DNA from 3 places in the Aliivibrio sp. 1S128 genome. Region 1 is predicted to be linked to each of the others. Evidence: predicted binding sites of a transcription regulator. Region 1 holds the regulator's gene; each other region holds the start of a gene.

The links. Region 1 encodes PurR, which represses purine synthesis genes. Its sites were predicted from a motif close to TNANGNAAACGTTTNCNTNA; they were not measured.
Region 2: the regulator PurR is predicted to act here: its motif matches at 4,980-4,999, upstream of A6E03_RS09475 (NCS2 family permease).
Region 3: the regulator PurR is predicted to act here: its motif matches at 5,806-5,825, upstream of A6E03_RS11730 (NCS2 family permease).

Annotation. Positions count from the first base shown of each region.
Region 1 is NZ_MAJV01000106.1:101,157-109,587, reverse strand. Features, by position in the region: gene A6E03_RS14070 (hypothetical protein) at 1-104, opposite strand, end outside; gene torR (two-component system response regulator TorR) at 299-997, opposite strand; gene torD (molecular chaperone TorD) at 1,232-1,879, shown strand; gene purR (HTH-type transcriptional repressor PurR) at 2,153-3,160, shown strand; cyclic di-GMP riboswitch class I at 3,316-3,402, shown strand; gene A6E03_RS14050 (TfoX/Sxy family DNA transformation protein) at 3,529-4,116, shown strand; gene A6E03_RS14045 (sensor domain-containing diguanylate cyclase) at 4,367-6,046, shown strand; gene A6E03_RS14040 (hypothetical protein) at 6,067-6,807, opposite strand; gene A6E03_RS14035 (MGMT family protein) at 6,923-7,225, shown strand; gene A6E03_RS14030 (YbaY family lipoprotein) at 7,260-7,772, opposite strand; gene tesB (acyl-CoA thioesterase II) at 8,005-8,431, shown strand, end outside.
Region 2 is NZ_MAJV01000069.1:47,760-56,190, reverse strand. Features, by position in the region: gene A6E03_RS09495 (LysR family transcriptional regulator) at 1-555, opposite strand, end outside; gene A6E03_RS09490 (nucleoside-diphosphate sugar epimerase) at 600-1,277, opposite strand; gene A6E03_RS09485 (DUF4345 domain-containing protein) at 1,313-1,696, opposite strand; gene A6E03_RS09480 (arylsulfatase) at 1,819-3,306, opposite strand; gene A6E03_RS09475 (NCS2 family permease) at 3,531-4,901, opposite strand; gene A6E03_RS09470 (LysR family transcriptional regulator) at 5,149-6,069, opposite strand; gene A6E03_RS09465 (type 1 glutamine amidotransferase domain-containing protein) at 6,212-6,901, shown strand; gene A6E03_RS09460 (M3 family metallopeptidase) at 7,046-8,431, shown strand, end outside.
Region 3 is NZ_MAJV01000101.1:90,880-99,310, reverse strand. Features, by position in the region: gene A6E03_RS11750 (glutamate-5-semialdehyde dehydrogenase) at 59-1,315, opposite strand; gene proB (glutamate 5-kinase) at 1,331-2,440, opposite strand; gene frsA (esterase FrsA) at 2,605-3,846, opposite strand; gene gpt (xanthine phosphoribosyltransferase) at 3,990-4,448, opposite strand; gene A6E03_RS11730 (NCS2 family permease) at 4,486-5,778, opposite strand; gene A6E03_RS11725 (aminoacyl-histidine dipeptidase) at 6,609-8,063, shown strand; gene alr (alanine racemase) at 8,130-8,431, opposite strand, start outside.

The DNA.
Region 1 (8,431 bases):
TTAGTTTCAATTGCAACAACTGCAGAACTCTCATCAGTACTTTGACAACCGATAACACCAACTAATGCAGAGGTAATCACTGCCATTTTAAAAAACTGTTTCATGCCGAACCTATAATAATTTTATTTGAATAGACAAGCGCTGTGCGCTCCTATCGATATTTTATTATAAAAATCAATTAAAAGCAGAATTTCTTACTAATGAATCACAATTAAAATTGACAACTGCACTGGCATAAAAAAAGCCACTCAATATATGAGTGGCTTTTTTAAAGATTAAATATTGATACTAATAAATATCAATCACCAGCAAACATATAACCTTCACCATGAACGGTAACAAATATTTGTGGGTTTTTTGGGTCCATTTCCATTTTTGCACGCATTCTTCGAATAAGTACGTCAATGGTTCGATCATTTGGAGCATCGACTCGATGGCTTATCATATTCAAAATTCGTTCGCGTGATAGAACCGTATTAGGGTATGACGATAAGGCAACTAGTAACTCATACTCAGCTTTAGTTAACTTAACGGGTTCGCCATTATTTGATAACGCACGACGTTGAATATCAAATGTCCATTCCCCAAAGCGAACTAGATTTGATTCATCTAATTCTATTGGTTCATGAACCAAAGACATACGCCAAAATAAATTCTTAACTCGAACTAATAATTCGCGTAATTCTACAGGCTTAGTGACATAGTCATCTGCACCCATTTCTAGACCAACGATTCGGTCAATACTATCTGTTCGTCCTGTAACGAGAATAATACCAATGTTAGATTGACTGCGCAGTTCGCGAGCCAATAATAAACCATCCTCTCCTGGTAGGTTTATATCAAGCATAATTAAATCAACTTTTTGTTCAGCCAAAACAGTTCGCATCTCTGCCCCTGTTTCAGCCTCGCTCACTTGATATCCCTCGGCTTCAAAGTAGCCTACAAGTTTAGAGCGAGTTACCACTTCGTCTTCAACAACTAAAATGTGATAGCTCATAATATTCTCTTTAATGGTTATTTAGATAGTTCTTATCTTATTCTATTCATATTTTGTAATAATGCCAACTCTCAATTGATATTTCTATTGTTTAATTGATTCAAAACAATTATTAACAAAAACGGTTTATTTAATTTTTACACATATCCTTATACAGCCTGTTAATGATAGGTGCTATTCCTTTTCATACTTATCCAGTACAATTCTTAAATAAATTTCTTGGAGCAAAAATACATGAACGAATTAACTGAATTTAACAAACAACGTGCTGAAATTTACTGGTGGCTATCTAGCTTATTAGCAAGTGAATTAACAACTGAGCAACTAGAGCAATACAATAGCTTTGAGGTACGTACCTTTTTATCTGATTTAGGAAAAACACCTGAATTAACAGATACAATCAACGCGTTAATTGAAAAGTTAAATCAACTTCAAACTCGTGACGATGCACAGTTAGAGCTATCTGCTGATTTCTGTACCGCTTTTTTAGGTTCAGATAAAAACAGTGCCCTTCCTTATGCTTCTATATATTTAGATAAATCAGGTCTTCTTAATGCAAAACCTGCTCAAGATATGCGTGAATTATTAGCTAAATACAATATAGCTCAAAAGTCTGAGTTCAACGAACCTGCAGATCATATCGCTATTGAATTAGATTTTCTTGGAAATTTAATTCTAATGACAAATCAAAAAACATCTGAAGAAGAATTTGAAGAATATATGAATGCCCAATTGTCATTCATCAATGCTCAACTTTTGTCTTGGACACCTAAATTCAACCATATTTGTAAAGAAAGAGATGACTTCGGTTTTTATGCTGCAGTAACCTCGTTTCTTGTAACCTTTCTACAACTTGACGTTACTTTTCTTACAGGTGAGTAATTAATGACTTCGTATGTTGATACAATATCGTTACAGTCATGTGATATAAATCAAATCGCTAACAAAATTTACTAAATCAATAATTGTTTGCACTATGCTTTATCTATAAAATGTGAGCGCAAACGATAAAATCGAACATTAAATGAAAACCGCATTTTTAGCGGTTTTTTTCATTTATAACCAGGGCCTATTTATCTTCCATCATACCAAGACAAAACTCTCTATTTTGTTGGAACATAAATAGCCCCTTATTTACCTATTTAAGGCTTTTATATGGCTACTATTAAAGACGTTGCAAGAATTGCTGCGGTTTCTACCACCACTGTTTCTCATGTGATTAACAAAACTCGCTTTGTTGCAGAAGCAACTCAAAAGCGCGTATGGGAAGCAGTTGAAGAGTTAAACTATGCCCCTAGTGCGGTTGCTCGTAGTTTAAAGTGCAATACGACACGTACTATTGGCATGCTAGTAACTCAATCATTTAACCCATTTTTTGCTGAAGTAATGCACGGGGTTGAAAATTACTGCTACAAACAAGGTTACACACTATTTATGTGTAACACTGAAGGCGATTTAGATAAACAAAAACATTACCTTCGTATGCTTTCTGAAAAACGAGTAGATGGCTTATTGGTTATGTGTTCAGACCTTAATGAGCAGTTATTAGCGTTACTTGAAAAAAATACAGAATTACCAATGGTTATTATGGATTGGGGCCCAGACAGCCCTCGCACAGATAAGATCATTGATAACTCTGAAAAAGGTGGCTATTTAGCAACAAAACATTTGATTGAAAATGGTCATACTCAAATTGCTTGTATTACAGGCCAAGCGGACAAAACTACGTGTAAAGAACGTGTTCATGGTTTTCAACGTGCTCATGAAGAAGCTAACTTACCATTTAAATCAGAATGGATCTTAGAAGGTGATTTTGAATGTGCTTCTGCATCAAAAGCCGTTGATAAATTATTAGCTATGGAAGTACGTCCTACGGCTTTATTTTGTTTTAACGATATTATGGCTCTGGCTGCAATCAGTCGAATTAAGCAATCTGGTTTACGAGTTCCTGAAGATATTTCTATTATTGGCTACGATAATATAGAACTTTCAGCTTACTTTTCACCACCGCTAACGACGATCCATCAGCCTAAACGCCGAGTAGGTAAAACCGCTGTCGAAATCTTATTGGAACGCATTAAAGATAAGCACCACGAACGTCGTGTTTTTGAAATGCAACCCGAGGTGGTATCTCGAAGCAGTGTCTTAGATCGTACTAAATAGCGGTTATTTTCTTTGCCATAAATGAGGGTTGGTTCAAATAATATCTAAAACTTGAACCAACTTAACAAAAATAAAAATAAATTTTTTGAAGCAAGATCACACTATACTTAATTCCGCAATAACTACCTTTATTGATTGCTATATCATCAACGAAGTCACGAACAGGGCAAACTGTGCGAAAGTGCAGGACGCAAAGCCTCCGGCCTACGTATTGAAAAATATAAGGTAGCGGGGTTGCCGATGGTAAGTAATCTCTCTGGTATTGTTAATTTTTACTTTAAAATAACAATGCCTTATTTTGAACTTGCTACTATTTCCTCGGGCTCAGTTGTTTAGTGACGTAGACTTACTAACCGAGAATTATTGCAATGGATAAACCAGTACTAAAAGAATCACTTCGATTACTGTCATCTTTAGGCACTATCACTTCACGCTCAATGTTTGGTGGTTTTGGCATTTTTATTGATAGCACCATGTTTGCTCTTGTTGTTCAAGACAAGCTGCATTTGAGAGCGAGTAGTGAAACTATCAACTTATTTAAAGAGCAAGGGTTTGAACCTTATGTTTATAAAAAACGTGGTTTTCCTGTTGTCACTAAGTATTTTGCAATTTCAACTCATTGTTGGGAAGATCCTGACTCTATCTTAATTCAAGCGATTACTGCTTTAGATGTCGCTAAAAATGATAAAGAAAAACAACAGGCCGCAGGCCCATCACGTATTAAAGATTTACCAAATCTCAGATTAGCTACGGAAAGAATGCTTAAAAAAGCAGGAATTAATACCGTGGATGAATTACGTGACACCGGCTCTGTAAATGCCTATAAAGCGATTCAACAGACACACTCAAGTAGTGTAAGTGATGAATTACTTTGGTCTCTTGAAGGAGCGATTAAAGGTACGCATTGGTCTGTTGTTTCAGCTGAAACACGAAGTGAATTAAGAAAACTATTATAATAAATATATACGCCTTAATCTTATTTGCTATCTAAAAAATATAGATTAAGGCGTTATTTTCTTTGATATCCTACCTTTCACATCTCATCCAATCGTTATTATCATTCATTTAGTTAAAAAGCGATAATCCTCCACGTTTTACATCTTCACGACAATAATCGCTGTTAGTTTATATCACTATCAGTTAATCTCACCCCCAATATATGGAATAAAAAACTGTTAAACAGTTCACGTTTTACAAGGTGCATGGATGAAAAAAAATACCATTAGCAAAAAATGGCTTTATTTACCTATAATATCAACGATATTAACGATAACGCTTGGTTTATTTGTATTCAATTCAACACTGTCAAACTGGCTTGAACATAAGGTAGAAGGCAGCTTATCTGAAGAAATAACTCGTCTTATTAAAGACATTAACGACGATAATATTTCTTTTACCGATTTAAAATCATTAGATGTTTACATAAAAACGAAACTAGTGATTGCCAAAGAAGATCATATAACATTAATTACATCTGACGGAACCCCGATTGCCGATAGTGATATTTCTTTAAGTTCTGTTTTACAACTTGAAAATCATCTAAACAGACAAGAGATCGTCAACGCTCAAAACTTTGGGTATGGCACTTCGACTCGCTTTAGTACATCTCGCTTTAAAAACTTACTGTATTCAGCAAAATCATTCGAATATCAAGGTTCTACGTACATCCTTAGAGCAGCTACGCCATTAACTCGCATTGATGCAATGGTGGAAGAGTTGATGAATATTTTAATTATTTTAATGAGTATTAATATCGTACTTGTTATCGCTTCGTCCTTACTAAGTAATAAACTGATTCAACAACAAGTTCAAAATGAGCAAGACTTACAAGAAGAGCGTATTGAACAACGAACTCAAGAAATAGAACTCTTACATCGCCTTGCAACTATGCTGGCAGCCTGTAATTCAATTAATGAAGCTCAAATGGTGGTAGAGGATATCCTCCCTAGAATTTTAGGGGATGTGAACGGTGTTGTATCCTTAATGCGTTCCTCTAGAAATCAGTTACTAGTAAAGCTTGATTGGGGTGGCGCGTGGCCTGGCAGTAAAACTTACGCACCTGAAGAGTGCTGGGCATTACGTAAAGGTAAATTCCATTTCGCTAATGATAAATACACAACGTTACCTTGTTCTCATATGTCAGCGACAGGCATTGATCAAACCCTCTGCATTCCGTTAACTGCGCATGGCAACACCATTGGTATGATGCACATCTATTTAGGTAATACAGATAATTTAGATGACAATGTTAAGAAACTTGCTTTTACCGTTGCCGAGCACTTAGGCCTTGCTTTAGCCAATTTAAACTTACAAGAAAAATTGAGGGAGCAGGCAATAAGTGATCCTTTAACTGGTTTATATAATCGTCGCTATTACGAAGAAACAATTAATCAAGAAATTATGCGTGCTCAGCGACACAAACAAGAAATGTCGATCCTAATGCTAGATCTTGACCACTTTAAACGTTTCAATGATAACTACGGTCATGATGCAGGGGATTATGTACTCAAAACTATCGGCTCATTACTGCTTAATATCATGCGTGGTGAAGATACAGTCTGTCGCTTAGGAGGAGAAGAATTAGCTATTATCTTACCCAATACAGGTGCAGAAGGTGCATTACATGTCGCTAATGAGTTATGTAAATCGGTTAGTGATCTTCACCTTGCAATTAAAGACCTATCATTAGGAAAATTAAGCGTTTCCATTGGTATTGCGACTTATCCCAAAAATGGGCTCCAATCTGAAGATATAACTAAGTTAGCGGATATTGCTCTTTATGAAGCAAAAGGCCGAGGCCGAGATCAAGCCTGCCATTACGACGAACTTATTCAATCTCCAGACGTTGCTGAAATCACCGAAGATACACTTATAATCAATACTTAACACATACTGAACGGATGAGCCTAATCAACAGGCTCATCCTCATCAACCTGCATCATAAAATCAGTGACCCAACCAATTAATAAAATCATTAACCACGAAACCATAATGGAAGTAGGCACTTCAAATTTTGGCGATATTATTAGTGTACTAAAGCCAATAACAGGTAAAAGCCAAGACATCATTGGTAGCCAATCACGATACTTAGACCGGCTAACACTCTGTAAACACACAATCAATCCAGTAATTGATAAGGCAACAAGCGCAGCATGCTGTAACCCTCCTATCCATAAAGGGATCACTAATACTAAAGGCCACCAAGCATTTCTATTTACTGGCTTCCAACTTCTTGCTGCAACCCACACCAGCACAACACTTAAAATTTGAAGAAAGGTTGAATACGCACTACCATTTAATTTACCTTCGTACTGTAATGCCATAATTCCAGCTTCCATTGCAATAACAACTGAAACTATAAATACAACTAGATGAATACTTTTACGCCGAGAAAAAACAACCATCAATACAGGGAACAATGTCCAAACTGCAATTGAAAGTGATAAAGGTTGAGAGTCCAAAGTTAAACCAAATAATGACATTCCAACGAGCAATACCCACGTTGCGACTCCGCCTTGCGGGATCAACCAAAGCATCGGAATGGCTAAAGCAAGTAAAGGTAACTGCCCGCCACTGATACCGAATGCCAAGACACCGATGACAACAAGTATAAAACTTAATAAAATTGATAACACAGCTAATAACATCACTTTCCCTCCTTGGTATAGAGTTGTTTACTTTGTTACAATTTAAGTTTAGTGGCAATCACCCGCTTTATCACTGACCAACCTCTCTAATTTCTAAAATAAGGTAGTTAATCTAATGGATGAGTTTATTCATTGTATCTATTTAAATTTATTTTATGTCCCAAAAGGAAAGTTGATCACTTATGGCCAGCTTGCCGCACTAGCAGGGTTTCCTAAGCATTCACGTCATGTTGGAAAAGTTTTATCTCAATTACCTAAAGACAGTAAACTACCTTGGCATAGAGTCGTAAACTCTCAGGGGAAAATTTCGTTACAAGGGGAAGGATTTGAAACTCAAAAAAAGAAACTAGAGAACGAAGGTATTGTAATTCGTGACGATGGTAAAATTCTACATTTCAAACAAGTAGTCATGCACTAAGCATAACTACCCATCGAGAGTGATTTAGTCAATATTATTGACGTACACCTTTAAGCAATAACTCTTGTTGCATTGTTTTTGCTTCATCAGTGATCACGGCATAATTTGTATCAGTGGTAAATCGTAATTTACCATCAATTGTAATCGTAGCTCGAACAGAGTAACGATGATTTGGCTGAATATCTGCAGTTTTGAATTCTAAAGAGTAATCAAATGGAGATGATTTTTCACCCGCTTCAAATGTTTCTTCTGTGATGGTTTTTGATGGTGCATCAGCCAAAGAAACATCTGATAACGTTACCGTAATAATTGCGTTTTCAGGTAGAGCAATACGCTCACGGTAGCCAACACTGCCCGTCACTACTTGCGTTTCAGCAACGTCAATAACTTCTGTATTTGATACGTCGCTTTGAGCTGTCTCTTCTTGTACAACTTGTACAGCAACGTCTTGTTTCACTGTTTCTTTTTCAGTTTGATCCGTTGAATTACAACCAACCATTGTGATCCCTGTAGCCACAGATAACGCCACTAATAATGATTTTTTCATTTTATTCTCTCTTTATTTATATATTCTGATAAAAACAACATAAATATAAACCTAATATATTGAGCTGTCTTGTTATCAGCTTCATCTTTGACAGAAAACTAACTCAATTACAGTAAAATAACACGGTCTTGATGTTATTTTGCCCCAATTAACATCCTGTTTAACTTATTGAACTCAACCTGAATCTACCTCACAATAGAGTAATAACGTCATAAGTACTTAAGGCACAAAAATGAATAAACCATTAAACGAATTATTAACCCTTTTACAGCTCGAACAATTAGAGCAAGGCTTATTCAGAGGGCAAAGTGAGAATTTAGGATTACCCCAAGTTTATGGCGGTCAAGTTATTGGACAAGCACTCTCAGCGGCTCGTTATACCGTTGATAACGCAAGAACAGTACACTCTTTTCATAGCTACTTTTTATATCCAGGCGATCCTGAAAAAGCCATCATTTATGACGTTGAAAATCTCCGTGATGGCAGAAGTTTTAGTACTCGTCGCGTAAAAGCGATTCAAAATGGACGCCCTATTTTCTATTTAACGGCTTCATACCATGGTGATGAGCCAGGGTTTGAACATCAATCAGCAATGCCAGATATTGCTGGGCCAGAAAACTTTGCTTCAGAAACACAACTTGCAGAAGCGATTAAACATG
Region 2 (8,431 bases), on a different contig from region 1:
ATGGTCTTCTCGAACTAAACAAACGGCATGATCTTTAACTAACTCAACATAATTCAATTCTGTGGGAATATTTTCCATGTGCCATTTAGAACGAGAGTCCCACTCCCAACAACTTATTGCCATATCAATTTCACAGCGTAACAATTGTTCTAAGCTGTCACGACGCCATGTTTTCGCATGCACATTGACTTGAGGTGCTTGCTTTAATATCTCAGGCATGAAATGGGGATAAGTTAAAGAATATGCAGGTTCTACCATGTGAATATCAAATGTTCTTTGGCTTTCACTGGGTTCAAAATGCGCGGGGCGAGTAAATAGCTCCAGATGTTGTAACACTTGACGTAATTCTGGTGCTAATTGCTTTGCTCTAGGCGTTGCCCGTAATCCATAAGGTGTTCTCTCAAATAAGGGGTCACCAAATACTTCACGCAATTTAGCCAACTGCTTGCTAACCGCAGATTGACTTAAATGCAATCGTAAAGCGGCAGAGGTTACGCTTTGCTCTTCTAATAAGACTTCTAGCGTATTTAGTAAGTTATAATCAAATTGCTGCACTAACTGTCCATTCCTTTATTCATCACAATATACGCGGTGAAACACTACTTATTTACTAATGCAAACATATCTCTTGAGGTGTATCGATAACAACCATTTGTCTCACTGTTATGTAGTGCTAAATCAAGCATACTTTGAGCAACCAGCTCTCCATGAATAGGCTTATAATTAAGTAAAAACCCTCTCATTAAGGGATGAAAGAGTTTCATTATTCCTTGCAATAATGTTTCGTCCGAACGTGTTTCTGCTCTTGTTCCAGACAAAGGACCAGGCTGCATAAACGTAACATTTTTAAAACCAATCGCCGTGACTTTTTCTTCCATCTCACCTTTGCATTTTAAATAATGCGAAAGTGCAGAACTTGATGCTCCAATACAAGACACAACATAAATACATTCAACGCCAATATCACGCATAGATTGAGCTACGTCGACCACTAGCGATACATCAATGGCTTTAAGTGCCTCTTTGCTGCCAGCCTGTTTAATGGTCGTTCCTAAGGCGATAAAACCAATGCGAGGAATACTCTCTTTAAGACTTTCTTTATCAATAGCTAATTCAGAACTTACTATCTGGATAAGCTTAGAACTTACCTCTTCTAACGGTCGACGAGTTAAGCTATAAACGTGTTGAACTTCATCATTTTTTAAAGCGAAATTCAATAAATGATGGCCAATCAAACCAGTAGACCCTGCAATAATGATAGACGATGGTTCCTGCATAACATGCCCTTACTCAACCTTAATTGAGAATAGAATCACACAGCATTTTTCTCTGTGTTTTTAATCAGAATAACCCCTAGAATACCAAATCCAAACTCTAAAAACAGATAGAAAAGCAACAATCCATTTGGCATCCCATCAAGAGCAATACTTAATAAACGTCCAAATGCCAAGCCCACCATAAAAACAACCAAACTATACAAGGCCGGCAATTGGTACTTTTGATTAAATGCTCCCACTAACCAAAGCATAGCAAACCCTAAATACAATCCCATAACAGCACGGAAGATATGCGTGACATTAATTGATGTTGGGTCAATATTAAACAAAAAAGGCAATGATTGTGCAGGCATTAATCCATAGGCAAGCGCTATTATGATTAAGCCAGAAGACGCTGAAAGTAAAAATAATCGGTTCATATTTTATTTCCCATATATTGGTATGCATTACTCTATGCATAAAAAAAAGGTGCATTTACATTCTTAATCACAATGACAAAAATATACCTGCACCTTTACTATTATTTATTTGAACTGATGAATTAGTTACCCACACCACCTGAAATTACGGTATCTGAAGTCACTGGTGGCCACTCTTTAAACGTTTCTAAATGCTGACCGACAGCAGCTTGAGCTGGGCCAAATGCCCACATTTTTTGTCCCATCCATTTTAGGTACATTCCCGATTCTTCCGCTGCTCGCTCGTAAGGATCACGACGTAAATTGAATAATAACGGGGCATTTAACTCTTCTTTTGCCCCGCTCCATCCATGATTTTGCACAACAAAGTGTGCTTTCCAATCACCCACGCGTACCGCTTGTAGCTTATCTCTTTCATAATAAAACAGCTCTTTACGATTCGATTCGCCATCATTAGTTAACATGTCCATTTGGTTGTACCCATCCAAATGTCCTTTAAACCCTTTATAGCCCTTAAGCATTTTTTCTTTTAAATCAGCAGGTCCACCCGCCGCTTCGATTAAAGTTGGCAATAAATCCATGCCATCAAACATGCCATTGTTTACTGTGTTTTTAGGAATTTTATTTGGCCATTGAATTAAGAATGGCGCACGAACACCGCCCTCCCATGTTGTTCCTTTCTCACCGTGAAAAGGCGTCATGCCACCGTCTGGCCATGTCATAATTTCAGGGCCATTATCGGCAGTAAAGATAATAATGGTATTATCTAAAATACCTAATTCTTCAATCTTCGCCAGCATTTCACCAACATGATCATCTAAGTCTTTCATGACGACTTCTTGTAATCCCCACCCGTTTTGACCTAACATTTTTTCGTATTTAGGCGAAAGATGAGTCCATACGTGGCCTCTCGATGGACAATACCAAGTAAAGAAGGGTTGGTTGTTTTTAACGGCTTTTTCGATAAAGTTAATGGTGTGTTTATTTACTTCATCATCTAACGTTCTCATTCGCTCAATTGATAATCTTCCATCATCTTTAATGGTTTGGTTTCCTTTACCATCTGAGGTGGCGTGAATAACATTACGTGGGGCAAACTTTTGAAATGCTTCGTCTTTTGGCCAATCTGGATCTTCCGTATATTCCATCGCGTTGAGATGATATAACCACCCCCAATACTCATCAAAACCATGGTTGGTTGGTAAAAATTCATCTCTATCTCCCAAATGGTTTTTACCAAATTGACCTGTTGTATAACCAAGGGTTTTTAATACTTCAGGAAGCGTTGGCGTATCTTGATTTAAGCCTACAGGACCGCCGGGTAAACCAACGGAGTGCATCCCTGTTCTCACGGGTAATTGTCCTGTCAAAAAGGCAGAGCGACCAGCGGTACAAGACGGTTGAGCATAATAATCGGTGAGTAGCATTCCCTTTTCAGCAATGCTGTCAATGTTTGGTGTATCACTGCTCATTACGCCATTATGATAAGCACTGAGGTTTGAGATGCCGATATCATCGGTAAAAATAACAAATATATTTGGCTTTTCTTGTGCTGCATTCGCTACCAATGAAAATGAAAGTGCTGCTGTCACGGTCAAGCTTTTAAACATCCTATTCATCGTAATTCCTTATCTTTTATCATTATCACTGAGACTGCTTATCACTCTTGAAAAGTAACAACTTAGAATCAATACCTTAATTTAAAAGATAGGACACGCTTTAAAATTAACCACATTTAAACTGAATTTATTGTCTGATATTTTTATTATTTTATTACACGCATAAAAAAACGGATGCGATTAAGCATCCGTTTTTCAATCATCAATAGTAAGCGTTAAATCGCCCAACCACCCACGTAAAACACAATCAAAGCGATCGTGATTGACACAATACCTACGTTTAGTTTCTTAAACTCACCAGCAAAAATGCGTCCAACAACCAGAGTAGTAAAGCCAATCATGATGCCCGTTACGATGTTTGCAGACAGAATAATAAACACGGCACAAACAAGGCCAGATAATGCATCAACAGAATCGTCAAAATCCAATTTAGACACATTACTCAGCATTAATAAGCCTACGTACATTAATGCCGGAGCCGTTGCATAAACAGGAACCAAGTAACTGACTGGTGATAAGAAAATCATGGCTAAGAACAACACGCCCACAACCGCAGCCGTTAAACCTGTTTTACCACCCGCCGCTGTACCCGCCGCCGATTCAATATAAACAGCAGCAGGAGCGCCACCAACAACCGCTGCAACAATTGAACTTGCAGAATCCGCCGTTAGTGCTTTGCCACCATTAATGATTTGTCCGTTTTCATCCAATAAATTCGCTTGACCTGCCAGTGCTCGGATAGTCCCTGTTGCATCAAATACCGCCGTCATTACTAGAGCAATAACAACAGGAAGAATCGCAGGCGTTAACGCTCCCATAATGTCCATCGAACCAATCAATGAACCACCATCGGCCGTTTCTAAACTTGGTAATGCAAAGAAACCATTATAAATCACGTTTGGATCGAAGATTAAGCCGATAATAGAAATACCGACAATCACTAATAAAATACCACCGGGAACGCGTTTTTTCTCTAAACCAAAAATAGCAGCAAGACCAAGTACCGACATAATGACAGAGAACGACGTAATGTCGCCTAGCATAATAGGTAAACCTGCGTGTGCATTTTTAACAATAAGTCCTGTGCCATCCGCAGCAATTAATAAAAGGAATAAACCAATACCAATGCCAGTACCATGAGCAATCCCAACAGGCAGATTACTTAATATCCATTGGCGAACGCCCGTTACCGTAATTAGCGTAAACAACACGCCCATAATAAAGATAGCACCAAGCGCAACAGGAATGCTGACGCCTTGCCCTAATACCAAGCTAAATGCAGTAAAGGCAGTTAAAGAAATAGCACAACCAATCGCCATTGGTAAGTTAACCCACAAGCCCATTAGTAATGAGCCAAATGCGGCAACCAAACACGTCGCAACAAACACAGCGCCCGAGTCAAATCCTGCGGCACCTAACATACTTGGCACAACAATAACCGAATACACCATCGCTAAGAACGTCGTTAATCCTGCGATCATCTCTGTTTTTACCGTACTACCGCGTTCTGATATTTTAAAGAAACCATCAAGTTTTTTATCCATGTTGGATTGTGGTGCTGTATTCTGTGCATTGCCCTGAGACATGGGAACATTCCTTACTAATAAGCGTTAAGATGCTGTCATTTTCTGCGCGCATTCTTGCACAAACTGAGAGAAATATAAATAAGCAATCGTTACCGTCACACTATTACAATCAGTTACTATTCATAGTTAAGTAAATGAAACCGAAGTAATTTATGCACTTTTCACACTAAAAACGCCTAAAATTCAACCAAAAATAAATCTAGCTTATTTATAACTATTCTTATTAATTAACTATCTGTGTTCAATATTATCCCAATAACATTGAACTTCTCGGATGGGTACTATCAAAATATTGAATTAAGAAATCCAACAATAAACGCACTTTTTTAGAATCCGTTGCCCCGGGTGGGTATACGCCATACACTTCAATATCGGCCAGTTCATACTCATCTAACACCGTTTGTAATGTGCCTTCTTTTATTTTAGGCATCGCATCATACACAGGTATTCGTCCTAAACCGTGTCCACCCTCAACAAAAGCGGTTCGTGCGGCGGCATTATTGGTGGTGATGTCACCACTCATTTTAATACGATACGATCTTGTCCCTTTTGTCAGCTCTAGCGTTGGCGATCCCAATTTATACATGACCCAGTTGTGCTGCTCTAATTCAGCAGGGGTAAGCGGTTTACCACAGCGAGTTAAATAACTTGGAGACGCACATAAGCAAGTTGGTAAAGAAGAGAGCTTACGTGCTTTTAAGCCAGAGTCAGGCAATGCAGCTCCTCGAATGGCCAAATCAATCCCTTCTTGAATGATATTAACCACCTCATCAGACAAAATAAGATCTAATTCAATCTTAGGAAACTGCGCTTTAAACACGTTCAATGCAGGGACAATGACCTGCAATCCCATGTTCACAGGACAGGTAATTTTTAATACCCCTTCAGGCTCATTTTTATAGTTTTCCATTTTCTGATTCGCAAATTGTGCTTGATCTGAGATCAACCGACAACTGCTATAAAATTCAATTCCCGCATCGGTGAGTGACAAACTTCGCGTCGAGCGATTGATTAATGTCACTCCTAAGTTCGTTTCTAATTTCTTAATGTGATAGCTGACTACGGTACGTGATAATTCCAACTGTTTTGCTGCCGCACTAAAGCTGCCCTGATCCACCACATGCGTGAATACCACCATGCTTTTTAGTTGTTCAAACGACAATTTCATTGTTATCTCACCTTATTAGTCGAATTATTGAATCAATGTAATCAAATTAATCTGCATTGTCTAACTGAGGTTTACACTCTATATTTTATCCATGCCTTGATTCATCTCTTCAAGGATCACTAATAATTAAAGGAATAGAATAATGACTACACCTAAAAAACGCATTTTGATGGTTCTGACTTCACATTCTGACCTTGGTAATACTGGCGAGAAAACAGGATTTTGGATTGAAGAGTTTGCGGCACCTTATTACGTATTTCTTGATGCAGGCATTGACATTACACTGGCCTCTCCACTAGGTGGACAACCGCCTATCGATCCAAACAGTGAATTAGAAAACTTTCAAACGGACGCCACTCGTCGTTTTGATAACGATGAATCAGCACAACAGACGTTAGCAAGCACTCACAGGTTAAGCGATATCAAAGCTGACGATTACGATGCTGTATTCTACCCTGGTGGTCACGGGCCATTATGGGATCTGGTTGATGATAAAAACTCAATCGCTCTTATTGAAACGCTATTAAATAGCAATAAACCCGTTGCTGCTGTCTGTCACGCTGGTGCGGTATTATTGAATGCAAAAGACACCGCAGGTCAATCAATAGTAAAAGATAAAGCCGTAACAGGGTTCAGTAACACAGAAGAAGAAGCCGTTGCCTTAACAGACATTGTGCCGTTCTTATTAGAAGATGAATTAAAGAAACAAGGCGGTGATTATCAAAAAGTCAGTGATTGGGCGCCCTTTGTTATTCAAGATGGCCTTATCATTACAGGGCAAAATCCAGCAAGTTCTGAAAGCACGGCTGAAAAGTTGTTACTTGCTCTATAGGTTCCAATTAGAAGCACAATATTAAGCTTCATTTATTAAGCTCAATCTAATTACAGATTGAGCTCTTTTCATTTTAATCTCCTCATCTCTATACCATCTATGTCATAATAATCCTTTGCATACGCTGTATTTAAAGGGACGAAAATGACTGCCACGACCTATCTTAATGAGCTTAATCAACGCTATCTCTCTATTCATCGCACCAAAGAAAACTTCTTTTGGGATACCTACATGGGTTTGAGCGATGATCACCAAGGCTCTACGGAAGCAGAAACCACATGGACGAACTTTTTAAGTAATGCTGAGCAAATCTCAGCCATTAGAGCGCAATTTGCTCACGCAGAAAGCATTACTGATGAACAAGAAAAAACACAAACCCTTATTGGTTTACAAGGCTGGTTAGCCACGTTTGAATCTCATGCAATTGAATCAGAACAAGCTCAACAGTTAAAAACAGAGCTAATCAAATTTGAAGCGGGTTTGTTTGAGAAAAAACAGAACCACACCATGACGTATGTAAACGAAGAAGGTGACACAGTTGAAGGCTCTCTTCCTGTACTCGCTTCTATTGTTCGCACCAGCGCTAATGCCGCCACACGCCAATCTGCTCATCAAGCGTTTCTTGGTTTAGAGCAATGGTTACTGCAAAATGGATTTATTGAATTAATCAAACTGCGTAATAAATTCGCACGATCTCAAGGGTTTGATACTTTCTTTGATTACTCGGTAACAAAAAAAGAAAAAATGAGCGCAGATGAACTGTTTACTATTTTGGATGACTTTGAAAAACGCACACGCGATTGTCATCAAAACAGCTTAGACCAACTTGCCGCAAACAAAGGAAGTGAATCACTGCTCGCACACAACTTTGTGTTCTCGTTTGCTGGTGATGTGATGCGTGAGTTAGACCCTTACGTACCATTTTCAAAATCATTACGTCGTTGGGTTGAATCGTTTGGTCGCCTAAATATTGAATTCTCAGGCGCAGAATTAACCCTTGATTTACTCGACCGTAAAGGCAAATACCCGAATGGTTTTTGTCATGGTCCTATTCCATCATTTTACGATCAAGACCAATGGATCGCCGCTAAAGTAAACTTCACTAGCAACGCAAAACCAGACCAAATTGGCAGCGGCTACGATGGCATGAATACCTTGTTCCATGAAGGGGGACACGCCGCACATTTCTCTAACGTAAAAATGAACGCTCCGTGTTTCTCGCAGGAATTTGCACCAACGTCAATGGCCTATGCAGAAACGCAATCTATGTTTTGTGACAGCTTATTAGCTGATGCTGATTGGTTAAAACAATACGCGTTAGATACCGATGGAAAACCAGTGCCTGACGATATCATTAAAGCGATGATCGACAGTAAACAACCATTTAAAGCGTACCAAGAACGCAGTATTTTAGTGGTACCGTATTTTGAACGTGCGTTATACCAGCTAAGCGATTCAGACTTAACGCCAGAAAACATCACCAAGTTAGCTCGTGCTTCTGAGAAAAAAATACTTGGATTAGAATGCAGC
Region 3 (8,431 bases), on a different contig from region 1:
GGTTGACGTTTTTGCGTCAACCTTTTTATTTATTTGCTAGAAGCTAATGAAAGAGTGATTAACTACGGATTAGATAATCTGCTTTACCTACCCATTTATAACTTGTTAACTCTTCTAAGCCCATTGGACCACGAGCATGAAGCTTTTGAGTAGACACAGCGACTTCTGCGCCTAAACCAAACTGAGCGCCATCAGTAAAGCGAGTTGATGCATTCACATAGACAGCGGCAGAACCTGCTGTATTAATGAACTTCTCTGCCGATTCAATATTATTTGTTAAGATCGTATCAGAGTGGCTCGCGTTATGTTTTTGCATATGAGCAGCGGCTTCGTTGACATCGGCAACGACTTTTACTCCTAATGTGTAACTTAGCCATTCAGTGTCAAAATCGCCCTCTTGAGCTTCACGTAACGATACACCTTTAAACTCTTTTAATAGTGCGTAAGCTTTAGGCTCAGCAACTAATTCAACACGGCCGGCCATGTTATCCGCAAGTAATGCTAAGAATTGTGGAGCGACGGCTTCATGAACCAATAACGTATCTAATGCATTACATGCTGATGGACGTTGTGCTTTTGAGTTATCTACAACCGCTAATGCTCTTTCTAAATCAGCACTGTCATCAACAAACGCATGGCTAATACCAAAACCACCAATGATCACTGGAATTGAGCTGTTTTCTTTACACATCTTGTGAAGACCAGCACCACCACGCGGAATGATCATATCTACATAATCATCTAAACGCAGTAATTCAGAAACTAATTCGCGATCTGGTTTTTCTATGTACTGTACTGACGCTGCTGGTAAATCGGCTTTTTCAAGAGCAACTTGAATAACCTTAACTAACTCCATGTTAGAAAAGAACGTTTCTTTACCGCCACGTAGAATACTTGCATTACCAGTTTTCAAGCATAACGAAGCAATATCTATCGTCACGTTTGGACGGGCTTCGTAAATCACACCAATAACACCAATAGGTACACGACGTCGAGAAAGAGACATGCCGTTTTCAAGCATTTTACTGTCAATTTCGCTACCAACAGGATCATTCAAGCCGATCACGTTACGAACATCGTTAGCAATACCAACTAAACGTTCTTCTGTTAGTAATAATCTGTCTTGCATTGCATCTGAAATTCCCGCGTCTACCGCTGCACTAATGTCTCTTGCATTAGCAGCCAGAATCGCCTCTTTATTGGCTTCAAGCTCGTCAGCAATAATAGCAAGCGCTCTGTTCTTTTGGGCTGTTGGAGCAACAGCCAAGTCAAATGCAGCTGCTTTTGCTGCCTGACCCATACTCGTTAAATTCACAATAAATATCCTTTACTAAATCAGTACTAAATCATCACGGTGGATAGCTACAGGTCCATACTCGTAACCTAATACTGCGTAAATATCCTGACTGTGTTTACCTAAAATCTTATTTAAATCATCGCTTGAATAGCGAGAAATACCGCGAGCAATAAGTTCACCTTGAGTATTTATAATCTTAGCAACGCCACCACGGACAAAAGAGCCCGAAACAGAGGTAATCCCTTTACTCAGTAGACTGCTGCCTTTTTTCTGTACTGCATTCACTGCGCCATCATCAATAACTATCGCGCCATTAGATGCAGGACCTGCAAGAATCCAACGCTTACGACTCTCTAATGCACATTCAACCGGTAAGAATTTTGTACCTTGCGGTTTAGAATGCACAACATCGCTAATGACATTCTCTGCGCTGCCTGCTGCAATAACTACTTCAATGCCTGCACGGCGTGCAATATCTGCAGCCTGTAATTTAGTTGCCATGCCGCCCGTACCTAACGTCGTACCACTACCACCTGCAATCTTACGTAGTGTTTCATCGATGGTATGAACTTCTTTAATCAATTCGGCTTTAGGATCTTTACGTGGGTCGGCTGTAAATAAACCCGCTTGGTCTGTTAACAACAGTAATTTATCAGCACCAGCAAGAATCCCCACTAAAGCAGATAGATTGTCATTATCGCCCACTTTAATTTCATTCGTTGCTACTGCATCATTTTCATTAACAATAGGAACAATGCCATTTTTTAATAACGCTTGCAGCATATCACGAGCATTTAGATAACGTTCGCGATCATCTAAATCCGCTCGAGTTAACAGCATTTGTCCAACATTAACGCCATAAATAGCAAATAGACTCTGCCAAGCTTGAATTAAACAACTTTGACCAACAGCAGCTAATAGCTGTTTGTTGGCCATGGTTTTGGGCAGTTCGGGGTAGTTAAGGTGCTCACGACCGGCAGCAATTGCACCAGATGTAACAACAATAATTTGATGGCCTAACTTTTTCAGATGGACACATTGGCGAACCAATTCAACCATGTGTGCTCTGTCTAGTTTCAATGTGCCACCAGTGAGTACACTTGTACCAAGTTTAACGACTATGGTTTGAGATTGTGTATTCAATTCCCTACTACCTATTTAACTAATAATGTTTTAAGTTACGAAACTATATTCATCGTAACAATAATGGAAAAAACACTCTATTTTTAGCAAGCAAATCAGAACAGTACAAGCCAAAAATACGATTTAATGATATTTCACTTTAATGAGAGAGATAAATAGGCAGATTATTGCTTCATTTCTTCTTTTATCCACTCAATCATCTGGTTTAATGCTTCTTCATAGCCACTATGCAAAGTTTTACTTTTCAGCTCAACGCCTTTTCCGTACTGACTAAATAAAGCGGCTAATTTATTATCTGACTTAGGAGATACGGGATCTCCCTGTAAGCCAATCGAAAGAACCGATACTGATGTTTTTCTCCCACCAGAAAGAAAACCTTGATTCTTCAAAGACCATGCCTGCATTTGACTAGTTAAGCTATTTATATCAACAACTTGCTTTCCTAACCGAGAAGCCAGTACATCTAAATACATTTTTGGCATCTTCCTCAATTGCGCCGAGTTCGATAAAACATGATGAATTGGAGCACCAAGAGCCACGCACGCTTTTAATCTATCTGGCTCTAAAAAAGAGAGCCTTAATGCTACGTTACCACCAAATCTAAATCCCATCACTGCTGCATGAAAACGATCAACCCACGGAATATTAGGTAAATGATTCAATACCGCCTGATGTAAACAACTCGAATCCTCACTCAAAGGCCAATAAGAACTATGACCAACCGATGGCATATCAAGTGTTAACATTGCGATATTATTAGGAGCAAGAAAATCACGATATAAACGCCACATATCTGTTTGTAATGAATCCAAACCACCACTGACAATAACGACTGGTAATGGTTTTTCTGTACTTGGTAAATGCAAATAACAAGTGATTTTTTTACCTTTATAAGGTACTTGGATCTTCTCTATACGATGGGAACTTTGCTTTGCAGCCATATCATAAGCTTGATTTGCCAATACCTGAGATTGTGTCGCTAAGTTATCGCCTTTTATGTGTGGATAGCCTGCGATGCTAAAATACAAACTAGCTTTAAAACACGCTTCTGCCGCTGCATCACCTTGCAATTCAGACGCATTCTTCTGATGCTTCATTCCTGCATGAATCCACTCATAAGCCCAATTACCAGCGTGATAACCACTCACGGTATCCAACCATTCATCACGAGTTCTATTTTTATCACTACTTGCGATACGAGAAAGAATAGATTCCAGTTCTATTGGAGCGACACCCTGCCAAATCCACTGCGGGCGGCGAAGTTCACGATACCAACTTCTCTCCCCACTCGCAGAGACTTGCTCTAGACTACTTGGAAGATAAGGAATGAGACCTGACGTCTCTAAGGCTTGCTTCTGATTTTTAAATAAAGTTACGGAGAGATTTTCACTTTCAGGTTGAGACATAGCAAACACCAATAATACAAAGGTTGATTACCTTTACTATATACTGAAAGGCTTAATAGAAACACGCTATTCATAATAAAATCAAATACCAAGATAAAAAAAATGACCCTACAAGAGAGTCATTTTTATCAATTTAATTTTGATTACTTTTTACAAATAGGATCTACGTATGTTACCGCCATATCCCATGGTTGCTCAATCCACGTATCTTGTGGGATATCGACAACATAAGCATCAACTAAATGAATACCTGCAGGTTTAGCACATACTGTTACTAATTTGCCTTTAGGGTACATTTTACGTAACTCAACAGCAGTGTCACCGCTATCAACAAGGTCATCTATAATGATAAAACCTTCGCCGTCACCTTCCATTGCTTTAACAACAGTCATATCACGCTGATGATCATGATCGTAGCTTGAGATACAAACAGTATCAACGTAACGAATATTCAATTCACGAGCCAAGATAGCAGCAGGTACTAAACCGCCACGGCTTACCGCCAAAATACCTTTCCATTGTTCCGCAGGAAGTAACTGTTCAGCAAGCTGACGAGTGTACATCTGCATATTATCCCAAGTAATTACAAATTTATTAGCCATAAGTGACAAAACCTCTAAGTGACACAGCCATCAGCGACTATGCCGTAAAAATAAATTTCAGCGTGAATAGTGCAGCAAGAACCCAAACACTGATATGAACATCACGACCTTTACCACTTAGCAGCTTAATTGCAGCATAAGAGATAAAGCCCAAAGAAATACCATCAGCAATAGAGAAGGTTAAAGGCATAAGCAAGCATACCACAACAACAGGGGCCGCTTCAGTAAGATCTCGCCAATCTATGCTCACAAGACCAGACATCATTAAAATAGCAACATAGAACAAAGCACCAGCCGTTGCGTAAGCCGGAACCATTCCTGCTAAAGGAGCAAAAAATAAAGCCAAAAGAAACAAAATACCAACAACAACCGCGGTTAAACCAGTACGGCCACCCGCAGCTACACCAGCAACACTTTCAATATATGATGTTGTATTTGATGTACCTAATAAGGCACCAACAGATGTCGCCGTTGAATCAGCAAGCAAAGCTTTATTTAAACGAGGGATATTACCATCTTTATCCATAATTCCTGCTTTTTGAGATACTCCGACTAACGTGCCTGCAGTATCAAATAAATCAACGAATAAAAAAGCAAAAACAACGCTTAACATACCAATATCAAAAGCACCTGAAAAATCGAGTTGTAAAAATGTAGGTGCAAGGCTTGGTGGCATAGACATAATGCCGGCATATTGAACTTCACCAAAAAGCAGAGCAAGTGTCGTTACCGCTAAAATAGCGATCATAACAGCCGCTTTATAGCCACGATGAACTAAAGCAATAGTTAGAAATAAGGCTAACGCCCCCATTGCAGCAGGGAAACTATTAATATGCCCAATAGACAATAAAGTGGCCGGATTATCGACAACAATACCTGAATTTTTTAAAGCAATGAAAGCCAGAAATAAACCAATACCAGCGGAAATGCCGGTACGTAAAGACAATGGGATTGAATTTATGATTAATTCTCTAATTTTACACAAGCTTAAAAGTATAAATAAAACGCCAGACATAAATACAGCGGCTAATGCGACTTGCCATGTATGCCCCATACCTAATACTACGGTATAAGTAAAAAAAGCATTAAGTCCCATTCCTGGTGCTTGAGCTATTGGGAAGTTAGCTACAAATCCCATAATAAAACAACCAATTGCAGCAGCAATACAAGTTGCAACAAACACTGCTCCTTTATCCATTCCCGCATCAGCCAAGATTGCTGGGTTAACGAAAATAACATAAGCCATCGTTAAAAAGGTGGTTAAACCAGCAATAACTTCAGTACGAAAATCAGTACCATTTTCTTTTAGTTGAAATAGTTTCTCAAGCATTTGAGCAATCCCTAGAGTATTTTCCTGCAATCTAAACGTTTGCGTAATCGATTGGCTGAGGATTATAAAGAGGAATTATACGAATTTCTAGCGATAGTTACCCATTTAATACGCTTATAATAAATAAAGTGAATGCACTAATTACAAAAAACAAATATTTAATAATTAAATCAATAACATAAAATGGGAAAGAGATGAGATTGAATAGGAAGAAAATAATTTAAAGGCAAAAAAAACGCCACCCAAATTATTTGGATGGCGGAGAATATAAGTCACCCTAGTTGGGTAAAATAGAATTCCAATTATAGGGGTATAACTTTACGCATAAAACCGAGGTTTTATTAGTAACCAAAGCAAGCTGGGTAAACAAATTGACTTGTGTAAACAGAGCGTTGGTTCCAGAAACTTGAAGAACTTAAAAAAGACATAACATCACCTTATCAATTGACAGTTAAAAACAATAAAATTGATCTCGGTTCCTTGGAGGCGATAAATCGGACTCATCCTTTGAGCATTTACATTCTGCTGTTCAGCAGATGAGATAACTATAGCATCATGAAAATTAATTACAAGAAAAACATGATCCAGCTCACATAAAATTACGAATAAGCCCAATTAATAGACCAAAAGTGTAATTTTATTACGTAACCGTTTGCTATTTAAAAAATAAAGATATACCAGATATACTTTCGCAAAACTTGATAATGTATTTACGATATCAAACAGAGTAATTGGCTAAATTCAGGGGTATACTGAGTTAAATTAATAATCAATTGCTCACGTTAATAGAGCATTTCTAAAATAAGTATGGTTTTTAAAAGGAGATCCTTGTGTCTGAGATCACTCAACTTAGCCCTCAACCATTGTGGCAGTTTTTCGACAAAATTTGTTCTATCCCTCACCCTTCTAAATATGAAGAAGCGTTAGCTCAATATATTATTGAGTGGGCAACAAATGAAGGGTTAGAGGTTCGTCGTGATCCTACTGGCAATGTATTTATTAAAAAACCAGCAACCGTTGGTATGGAAGATCGTAAAGGGGTTGTTCTTCAAGCTCACATCGATATGGTTCCACAAAAAAATGAAGACACAGCTCACGACTTCACAAAAGATCCTATTCAGCCTTATATTGATGGCGAATGGGTAACAGCTAAAGGAACCACTCTTGGTGCTGACAACGGCATGGGTATGGCTTCTTGTCTTGCTGTGTTAGCTTCAACTGAGATCAAACATGGCCCTCTTGAAGTGTTACTTACTATCGATGAAGAAGCAGGCATGACTGGTGCTTTCGGTTTAGAAGCGGGTTGGTTAGAAGGTGATATCCTTTTAAATACCGATTCTGAACAAGAAGGTGAGATCTATATGGGTTGTGCAGGTGGAGCTGACGGTTCAATCAAACTTGATATTGAACGTGAAGCTTTACCTACTGGCTACATTACTCGTCAAATAACCCTAAAAGGTTTAAAAGGCGGTCACTCTGGTTGTGACATTCATACTGGTCGTGGTAATGCGAATAAACTATTAGGTCGCTTCCTAGCGGGTCATTCTATTGAGTTAGGTCTACGCCTTGCTGAATTCCGTGGTGGTAGTTTACGTAATGCGATTCCTCGAGAAGCCTTTGCTACTGTTGCCGTTCCTGCTGAAAATGAGGCCAAACTGGCAGAACTATTTACTTTCTATACAAACTTATTGAAAGATGAATTAGGCCGAGTAGAAACGGATATTCTTAGTATTAATGAAGCTACATCAGCTGAAAATGTACTAACATCAGAAACCCAAGCGCGCTTTATTGCCACTCTTAATGCATGTCCAAACGGTGTTATCCGTATGAGCGATGACATTGATGGCGTGGTAGAAACCTCTTTAAACGTTGGTGTTATTACGACAGATGAAGATTCTATTACTATTCTTTGTCTTATCCGTTCACTAATGGACTCGGGTCGTAGTATGGTTGAAGGTATGCTTGCTTCTGTTGCTGAATTAGCAGGCGCACAAGTCACCTTCTCTGGTACTTACCCTGGTTGGAAGCCTGATGCTGACTCTGAAATCATGCATGTTTTCCGTGATGTTTATGAAGGTATCTACGGAAATAAACCAAACATCATGGTTATTCACGCAGGTCTTGAATGTGGTCTATTTAAAGAACCTTATCCAGAAATGGACATGATCTCATTTGGTCCAACAATCAAGTTCCCTCATTCTCCGGATGAGAAAGTAAAGATTGATACTGTTGCTCTGTACTGGGAACAAATGGTCGCCATTTTAGAGAACATCCCTAAGAAATAGTTAATTACCTTTAATTAAATAAACAAACGGTCAGCGCACGCTGGCCGTTTTTATTTGTATTAATAATTAGAAGTAAACTTTAGGGTTAGTTGCACCCCAAATAACATATAACTCTGGCATACTACGGCTGCTGAATGCTTCCATCTCTTTCGTTTCAATCGTCTCTTCATTTTGAGAACCAAAAAGAACCACTTCATCACCCGGTTGAACATCAGTAATATCTGTGACATCAACCATTGTTGTATTCATTGATGTAACACCAACAACATTCGCCTTTTGACCATTAATTAATACATAGCCATTATTACCAATAGAACGAACATAGCCATCAGAATAACCTAATGGTAGATTGGCTAGAATTGAATCAC